3 regions of the Paenibacillus sp. LK1 genome follow, and region 1 is predicted to be linked to each of the others. Evidence: predicted binding sites of a transcription regulator. Region 1 holds the regulator's gene; each other region holds the start of a gene.
The links. The regulator Rex, encoded in region 1, represses fermentation and respiration genes when NADH is low (regulators of the CRP and FNR family bind a similar motif). The targets are predictions, from matches to a motif close to TTGTGAAATATTTCACAA.

Region 1 (3,289 bases):
TCACCTCCTATCGCATGCTGCGCCAGGTCTATGACCCACTTAAGGAGGCCTTGTCAGGCAATGATATCTCTTTGCTTGGGCAAGGGGTGGACAGTGGCAGCCGTTCCAAGCTTACACGCCGCTTCCAAGATGCAAAAGCAACGGTGCTTCTTGGCACAAGCAGCTTCTGGGAAGGGGTGGACATTCCAGGAGAGGCTCTGACTTGTCTCGCGATTGTCAGACTGCCGTTCCAGCCACCGAATCATCCATTAGTCGAAGCGAAGAGCGAGCTTTTGCAGCAGCAGAAGAAAAACCCGTTTATGAAGCTGTCCGTGCCACAAGCCGTCATCCGTTTCAAACAGGGTTTTGGCAGACTGGTTCGTACAGGCAAAGACAGAGGCATTGTAATTGTATACGATACACGCGTTATTGAAGCGTATTATGGCAAGTACTTTTTATATTCATTACCTGGTCCTAAAATGGAGCACATGCTCACCGAGCAGATGGTTCCTCGTATTTCGGAATGGCTCGAGAGACCGACCGAAGAGCAACAATAACAGATACGCTCTGTAGCTTCCATTATTGCAAGACGCCAGTGGTTGGCGGTAAAATTAAGTAATATGATTTTTGTTTCGTGGATATGCGAGTAAAGCAATTAAAGGAATAAAAGCAATTATCCATTATATAACAACGAGCATCCTGTTTAACTCAGTAATCTTTTTGCTCGTTCTAGACAGGGTGCTCATCTTTTTCATCTATCTATCGTGGCCTTTGTAAGGGGGAGCAATGAATGAAATCAGATAAAATTTCGGAAGCCGTGGTGCGTAGATTGCCTGTTTACTTGCGTTATTTGAATGAACTGCATCAGCGCGAAGTCAATACGGTCTCTTCACAAGAACTGGGACTGAGGCTGGATTTGAATCCTGCCCAGATTCGTAAAGACCTGGCTTACTTCGGTGACTTTGGTCGTAAAGGGATCGGGTATGACGTTTCATATCTCATTGAGAAAATCCGCCATATTTTAAAAATAGACCAGCAGATCAATGTAGCTCTTGTCGGAGCAGGTAATTTGGGACATGCCTTGTCTAATTACAATGCCTATCTCAAAGACAACATGAAGATCGTCGCTGTATTTGATGCCTACGGTCCGAAGATTGGGAGTCAAATCAACAGTTTGACGGTGCAACCAATGAATGAATTAACGGATTCGGTCAAAAAAGACAACATTCGTATAGGTATTATCACGGTTCCGGATACGGAAGCCCAAAATGTTGCAGATCAACTGATTGAGTCAGGAATTGAAGCGATTCTAAATTTTGCGCCAACGATTCTGAAGACTCCGCCGCATATTCGTATTCATCATGCCGATTTTACGACGGATTTGCTTAGTCTGGCTTATTACTTGGAGAATGGAAAGGACGACGAGGAAGATGACGACAAATAGATGGGTAATTCACAACGGCAAATTTGCCGTGTGTGAGGGTACGAATTGGAAAGTGGTTCAAGGTTTTATGGTTGTTGAGAATGACAAGATTGTGCATATTGGTGAGACATTGCCGGAAGGAGACGAAAGTCTGACAAAGGTGGACGGAAAAGGACTGTTCTTCTTGCCGGGTCTGATCAATACGCATGGTCACGCGGCCATGTCACTTCTGAGAGGCCATGGAGACGATCTGGCGTTACAAGTATGGTTGCAGGAGAAAATGTGGCCAATGGAAGCCAAAATGACGTCTGAAGACGTATATTGGGGCACATCACTATCTGTTCTTGAAATGTTGAAAGGCGGAACAACAGCTTTCCTGGATATGTATGATCATATGGATCAGGTGGCGAAAGTGGTGGAACAATCCGGCGTTCGGGCTGCTCTGGCACGTGGGGTAATCGGACTTTGCTCAGAAGAAGAACAACTGCGCAAGCTCGAAGAGTCCGCAGCATTTGCCCGTCAATGGAATGGACAAGCAGACGGAAGAATTACAACTGTAATCTCTCCACATGCCCCTTACACTTGCCCTCCGGATTACATAGAGAAGCTGGTACAGGTTGCTCATGACCTGAATCTGCCTTTGCATACGCATATGTCTGAAACGCTTCGTGAAGTGGAACAGAACGTGGCTGATCACGGACTTCGTCCGGTTGCACATCTGGAGAAACTAGGATTTTTCTCCCGTCCATCTCTGGTTGCCCATGCGGTACATCTGAATGATGAAGAGATCGAGATTCTCGCAAAGCATGATGTAGCAGTTTCCCACAATCCAGGTAGTAACCTGAAATTGGCTTCGGGTGTTGCACGAGTACCTGATCTGTTGAAAGCAGGCGTGACTGTGTCCCTGGGAACAGACGGACCAGCAAGTAACAATAACCTGGATATGTTTGAAGAGATGAGATTGGCTGCGTTGATTCATAAAGGTGTATCTGGTGACCCTACTGCAGTGCCAGCAGGGGAAGCGCTTCTGCTTGGAACTTCATATGGTGCCAAATCCATATTCCTGAATAATACAGGCGCTCTGCAAGTTGGCATGAAGGCTGACTTCATCGCGTTGAACATTCAACAAGCTCATTTCTATCCGCATACGGATCTGATTTCCCATACGGTCTACTCGGCATCGGCCAAAGATGTGGAGCATGTGTGGGTGGATGGTAAACAAGTGGTTAAACATGGCGAATGTCTTACAATGGATGAAGAGCGCATTCTGCGTGAGTCTCAGCTGGCATTTGACAGTTTGCTTGGCCGATAATTACAAGGACAGCATCGTCATAGGGAAAGGAAGTTCAGCTTTTGAAGAAAAAAAAGAAGTGGATATGGATTTCGCTGCTGCTCCTGGTTCTGATTCTGTTTGGACTTCAGCGTTATTATGTCTATGTTACCCAGGATCAGCGCAAGGAAGAGGCGTTGGCCATACAGGCGGCCCAGGAACAGCTGGGGATTACGTCCCACGAAGAGCTGCGTAAGTATGTTTGGGGACAGAAAGACGGCGGAGACAACATATACTGGACCCTGATCGGCAAAAATAAGGATAACCAGGATGTCATGGTGTGGGTGAAGTTTGATGAGAATAACAAACCGGTGACGGGAACTAATGCGGTACACGGGGAACTGTTAAAGAACGGCATGAATGAGGCTCAGATTCGAAATCGGTTCAGCTCTGAAGTTCCGGGCGGGGAGATCAAACGAATCATGCCAGGCGTTGTGAATGGAATCTATGTATGGCAAGTGTATTACAACGATGATACGCACAACTATTATCGGTTTTACCGCTTCAGCAACGGGGAACAGGTGGACCTGGTCTATACGATACCGAACAGCTAGAAT
Region 2 (3,289 bases), on a different contig from region 1:
TGAAAACGGCAGCTGAAGGGATTGAGCGTGCAGCAGAAGTGGTTGCTTTTGGCGGCATGGGTCACTCCTCTGTTATTCATTCGACGAACGAAGAAGTCATTGGCAAATTCGCAGATCGTCTGCAAACAGGACGGATTATCGTGAATTCGCCATCCACACACGGTGCCATCGGTGACATCTACAACACCAACATGCCGTCACTGACGTTGGGCTGCGGATCGTATGGACGTAACTCGACTTCTTCCAACGTAACCGCTGTGAACTTAATCAACGTGAAAAGGGTGGCTCGCCGTACCGTGAATATGCAGTGGTTCAAAGTGCCGAACAAAGTCTACTTCGAAAAAGGTGCAACACAGTATCTTGCCAAAATGCCGGACATCACACGCGTAGCCATTATTACGGATGCGATGATGGTCAAACTCGGTTATGTGGAAAAAGTAGAGCACTATCTGCGTCAACGTCAAATGCCAGTAGCTATTGAAGTGTTCTCTGATGTCGAACCCGATCCATCGACAACAACGGTAGATCGCGGTACAGAAATGATGCGCCGCTTCCAGCCAGACTGCATTATCGCACTCGGTGGGGGATCACCGATGGATGCTGCAAAAGCGATGTGGCTGTTCTATGAATATCCTGACACAGACTTTAACGACTTGAAGCAGAAATTCATGGATATCCGCAAACGGATCTACAAATATCCACGTCTCGGCGTGAAAGCGAAATTCGTAGCGATTCCGACAACTTCGGGCACAGGTTCGGAAGTAACATCGTTCGCGGTTATTACAGATAAAAATCAAGGAAATACCAAATATCCGCTGGCAGACTACGAGTTGACACCAGACGTGGCGATCGTGGATCCTGAGTTTGTATATACTCTGCCTAAAACGGCTGTCGCAGACACAGGTATGGACGTACTGACGCATGCGATCGAAGCGTATGTCTCCGTTATGGCGAATGATTACACGGATGGACTCGCGATCAAAGCGATTCAACTGGTATTCCAATACCTCGAGCAATCGGCGCTGCAAGGTGACAAATTGGCTCGTGAGAAAATGCATAACGCTTCGACGATTGCCGGTATGGCTTTTGCCAACGCATTCCTGGGCATTAACCACAGCTTGGCGCACAAATGGGGCGGTCAGTACCACACTGCACATGGACGTACCAATGCGATCCTGATGCCGCACGTCATTCGCTACAATGCGAAAAAACCGACGAAGTTTGCATCGTTCCCGAAATATTCGCACTTTGTGGCAGATGAGCGTTATGCCGAAATTGCCCGCATTCTGGGATTGCCTGCACGTACGACAGAAGAAGGGGTTACCAGCCTCATCAATGCCATTCGCAAACTGAACAAAACATTGGGTATTGAAGAGTCGTTCCAGGAAATCGGATTCGATGCCAAAGACTTTGAGGCACATGTCGATTATCTGGCAGACCGCGCATTCGAGGACCAATGTACAACAGCCAATCCAAAACTGCCGCTGGTGACTGAACTGGCAGATGTGTACCGCAACGCTTTCTACGGCAAGTTTGAATAACAACTAAAGCAGCAGTATGATTCAGGCATATAGTCAGGGTTCCCCGTAAGGGGAGCCCCGATTGCCGTCTTTGCTGTAAAAAAAGGTATAACGTAATCCTTGCAGTTGTCTTTTTTAAAAGAGGTTACACGGAATCCGTGTTGTTACTTTTTGAACCAGGTATTCACACCATAACGAAGAGGGAAGAAAGAACTGAAGAAGCGAAGCGTTCTCTTTCAAGCACGATTTCATCCTTCTATGCTATATAGTTTGAATCATAAATGTACACGATAACGGAGAGGGCAGAAAAAACTGAAGAAGCGAAGCGCTCGCCTTTATCCCCGTATTTTACCCTTAAAAAATGGAATCAATAAAATTCGGGGGTAACAGCGATCGGAAGTTGTTCTGTCCGCGCAGTGGCTAAGTGTGAATTTGCAGGGTTCACCATGACACAGCACAGGTGGAGTGAGGATGGTCACAAACTTTGTGATAAAAATCACAGATGATGAAAGAACGAAGTCGTATACTGAAAATGTAAGAAAAACATTCATCCGCGGTTCCGGTTCCCAAGTAGAGAGAACATGTTCCGGCTTACATGTGAAAAATATCACATTAATCGCGGCTCTGGGCACAGATGAGACGAGTGAAGCATCCTGTCATGTGTCCGGAAATCCAAATTTGTGGAGGGATTACTATGTCGGTGATCGAAAAAGATGTCAAACAACAAACAGGTTGGAGAAACTTTACCAAAGGAACATGGACGAAATCCGTAGATGTGAATGATTTTCTAGTACGCAACTTATCACCTTACTATGGCGACGAAGCATTTCTTGCAGGTGCAACTCAGAATACAAAAGAGTTATGGGATATCGTATCCGATCTGACCAAAAAAGAGCGCGATAATGGCGGGGTACTCGATGTTGACGTAAACACGCCAGCAACGATTGTTTCTCACCAACCCGGTTATCTGGATAAATCCAAAGAGCAGATTGTTGGTGTTCAAACGGATGCTCCATTCAAACGTTCCATTCAGCCATTCGGTGGAATTCGCATGATGATTGATGCTTGTGAAGCTTATGGTTTTGAAATGCCTCAAGGCGTCATTGATATATTTACGAACATCCGCAAAACACATAATCAGGGCGTATTTGATGCTTATACATCCGAAATGCGTGCAGCACGTAAAGCAGGGATTATTACCGGTCTGCCTGATGCTTACGGCCGTGGCCGGATCATCGGTGACTATCGCCGGGTAGCTCTGTATGGCGTGGACTTCCTGATTCGAAATAAAAAAGGTGAGCTGAATGCACTTGAAGTCGATGTGATTGATGAAGATGTCATTCGCCTGCGTGAAGAACTGTCTGAGCAGATTCGTGCATTGCAAGAATTGAAACAACTGGGTGAGATGCACGGTTTCGATATTTCGTTGCCAGCCACAACCGCAAAAGAAGCGTTCCAATGGCTCTACTTCGGTTACCTGGCTGCGATCAAAGAGCAAAATGGTGCGGCAATGTCGCTCGGACGTGTTTCTTCGTTCCTTGATATTTACATTGAACGTGATTTGCAAGAAGGCTTGCTAACTGAAGAACAGGCTCAAGAACTGGTTGACCATTTTGTTATGAAACTTCGGATCGTCAAATTCCTGCGTACGCCAGATTATAATGAATTGTTCAGTGGAGACCCAACATGGGTAACTGAATCCATCGGTGGCATGTCCGTAAATGGAGAAACCCGTGTTACGAAAAACAGCTTCCGTTTCCTGCACACCC
Region 3 (3,289 bases), on a different contig from region 1:
AGCCACCATAAATCCATCATATTTTGAAAATGTCGCTCATTGTGCTGTCCCAAATAAATAAATGCAGTCAGTGCGATGATAATCGTCGGTGTGCTCCAGAACAGGGCATAGTTACGAACCAGCTTCAATGCAGAGTGATCCTCTGCCCGCGACGCATAGAAGGTCAGAAATGAGCTACTAATGAACAATACGGACACAATCGCGAGTCCAACGATGCTCCATGATAACGGATTGGTAAACAGTGTCCAGTAATCCAGCGAAACCGTCGAACCCTGCTTCACGATAAAACCACCTTCAGACAGCGTTAGCGCCACTGATAGCGAAGCGGGAATAAGCAATCCCGAAGCTCCATATAGAAACAGATACACGATATTATTTTTGGAACCATAGTTCTCAAAGGCATAAAACGACCCACGAATGGCGAGCAAAATGACCGCAATACTGCCCGGTACAAGCAGTGCTGATCCGTAATAATAAGCCGTGTCCGGAAAGAATCCAACGATGCCAATATAGAAAAAGACAAAAAATACATTCGTAATCTCCCATACCGGTGATAAATAACGGGAGATCAGACGATTAATCAGGTGATCCTGTTTCGTCAAGCGTGCATAAAAGGCAAAGAAACCCGCCCCGAAATCAATGGAGGCTACAATTAAATAGCCATACAGGAACAACCAGAGCACCGAGATGCCAATCAGTTCGTAACTCATGTACGCTCACCCTTTTCTGTAGACGGATTACGCTTCTCCTTCATCCATTTCTCCATCTCGACTTCTGCCGGATTATTGTTGAACAAACGTCTTAGTACGAGAACACACATGACTCCCAGAACGATGTAGAGAAGCAGGAAGAAGAAAAAGATCATTCTGATGTTGGGTGATGAAGTGGCGGCTTCTTCAACACGCATATATCCCCGGATAATCCACGGCTGTCGCCCCAGTTCAGCATAGAACCAGCCCAGTTCAACTCCGAGAAAAGCCATGGGTGCGCCTAGTGCTATAATCCCAAGCAGCCACTTGTTCAGCTCATTGCGCTTTTTCCAGAACACAAACAGGAAGTACAGAACCGAGATAGCCAGCAGCGTAAATCCGATTCCCGCCATTAAATCAAACAGGTAGTGAACGAGCAGCGGCGGCCATTCGTCCTCCGGAAACTCCTCCAGTCCGGTTACTTCGGCATTAAAGTCACTAAAGGCCAGGAAGCTAAGCAGTTTCGGAAGGTGAAGGGCTCCTATAATTTCATGCTCCGCATTCAGCCATCCCAATAAAATCAAATCTGCGCCACTTTCTGTCTCAAAATGCCATTCTGCTGCTGCAAGTTTCTCCGGCTGATGCTCGGCCAGAAATTTGGCGGACACATCTCCCGCTAATGTGTTCAGTAAGCCGAACAGCAGAACCACCGCCATCATGAGATTCAAGGCTTTTTTGTGGTATGCAGATGCCCCTTTTCTCAGAAGCGCAAAGGCTGCAATTCCGGCTAACAGGGCAGCTCCTGTCAAATAGGCTGAGCTTAATACATGGAACACCTTGGAGAACGTCGCCGTATTCAGCATCGCCTCCACTGGGTTAACCGCTGTGAATTGGCCTGCTTCCATGACAAAGCCTCCAGGCTGGTTCATGAAGCCGTTCACCGTTGTAATAAACACAGCCGACATGCCTGCACCTGTGACGATTGGAATCGTCAGCAGCCAGTGGATGTATGGATTTTTGAATCGATCCCACGTATACAAATAAATGCCCAAGAAGATGGCTTCAAAAAAGAACGCAAACACTTCCATGAATAGCGGGAGTGCTATGACATTGCCTGCCAGTTTCATAAAATTCGGCCACACCAGGGCCAGCTGCAGTGAAATCGCTGTACCGGTCACCACACCAACCGCCACAGAAATGACAAACCCTCTTGACCACCTCTTCGCCATCAGTGTGTAATGGGGGTCCTTCTTGCGAATCCCCATGAACTCTGCAATTGCGATCATTAGAGGTATACCGACGCCAAGCGTCGCAAAAATAGCGTGGAAGCCCAGCGTCATACCTGTCACCAGCTTGCTCCACATCACCGTATCGATTGCCATCCTTTACTGCCTCCTTTCAAACTCTGTTCGATTTTCGTACTGATTTGAAACTTTTAATTATTAGGTCAGTCATCCCTTGGGCTACGTTTAATATCAGGTTTAGAGAAGTCCCACGAAATAGGTTCAGAGTTTGTCTATAAAGCGTTCCTCCATCATTGTATGTACAAAGAGAATTTTTTCACAAAGTAAGAGACGAAGGAAGCTTTACCTGATACTGAAGGGCCAAAGTACTTAACAGGACCTAATAGTTAAAATTATTATATCTTTGTGAATTAGCAATTCAATCACTGACACGTCTTCGTCCCTAAATGTTCAAGAAAGGATCAACTCTTTCTGACAACTCGGTGAAAAGCGTAAAAAATACCCAAAGGAGCTATTGATTCTTTGGACACAACCGTGGTATTGCGATTTTCAATTCTACTATGCGTGCAAGATGTTCGGGAAAAATAAAACTAAAGAAGCCGCTCGTATAGCGAGCGACTTCTCGACTTTTTTTGTTCATAAGTGTAACAGAGCTTCAATTCTTTTGCTGTACGGTCTGCTCCAGCCATTGCTGCAAGGGAATATCTTTGGTCAACTCACCGAGCAGAATGTGACTGAATATACCTTCCTGATTGATGATCATGGTCGCTGGCAACCCGGTGATACGATACAGGCCGGAGACCTTTCCGGTCACATCAATGATAACAGGGAAATCGAATTGCTGTTTCTCCATAAATTCACGAATGGTGCCCTTCGCTTCCCCCACGTTGACAAACAGAGTCTCTACATCGTTTTGATACGTCTGAGCAATCTGATTAATCATTGGCATTTCCCTCACACAGGGCGTACACCATGAAGCCCAGAAGTTAATCATGACGACTTTGCCCCGATAATCGGAGAGCTTCACCTGTTCTCCGGCTGAATTAATCGCAGTGAATTCAGGAGCAGTTGCACCGGCTTCAATAGCACCAGTTCTTTTGGAGTCGGATGATGAAGTCCCCTGGTAAATTGCCCACACAGCGGCCAGCACAGCAGCCATTCCAATCAGGATAGTAAGCAAACGTCTCATTTTCGCACTCATTTTTTTACTGTTTATTTCCAATCGATTCACCTTCATTTTAAGCCAAGACTATGATGAAATGCAGCATGAAGCGAACCGAACTGCTCTCGAAACTCCTCAGTAGAGCCATCTCCCACATTACGTCCTTGGTTCATAAAAACAATCTGATCCGCAAC

Region 2: the regulator Rex is predicted to act here: its motif matches at 2,116-2,133, upstream of pflB (formate C-acetyltransferase).
Region 3: the regulator Rex is predicted to act here: its motif matches at 2,238-2,255, upstream of CS562_RS13165 (cytochrome ubiquinol oxidase subunit I).

Annotation. Positions count from the first base shown of each region.
Region 1 is NZ_PEII01000011.1:203,586-206,874, reverse strand. Features, by position in the region: gene dinG (ATP-dependent DNA helicase DinG) at 1-536, shown strand, start outside; gene CS562_RS23485 (redox-sensing transcriptional repressor Rex) at 770-1,423, shown strand; gene CS562_RS23480 (amidohydrolase) at 1,410-2,714, shown strand; gene CS562_RS23475 (cell wall elongation regulator TseB-like domain-containing protein) at 2,756-3,286, shown strand.
Region 2 is NZ_PEII01000010.1:156,241-159,529, reverse strand. Features, by position in the region: gene adhE (bifunctional acetaldehyde-CoA/alcohol dehydrogenase) at 1-1,541, shown strand, start outside; gene pflB (formate C-acetyltransferase) at 2,215-3,289, shown strand, end outside.
Region 3 is NZ_PEII01000005.1:210,818-214,106, forward strand. Features, by position in the region: gene CS562_RS13160 (cytochrome d ubiquinol oxidase subunit II) at 1-710, opposite strand, end outside; gene CS562_RS13165 (cytochrome ubiquinol oxidase subunit I) at 707-2,071, opposite strand; gene CS562_RS13170 (TlpA family protein disulfide reductase) at 2,589-3,155, opposite strand; gene ccmA (heme ABC exporter ATP-binding protein CcmA) at 3,167-3,289, opposite strand, start outside.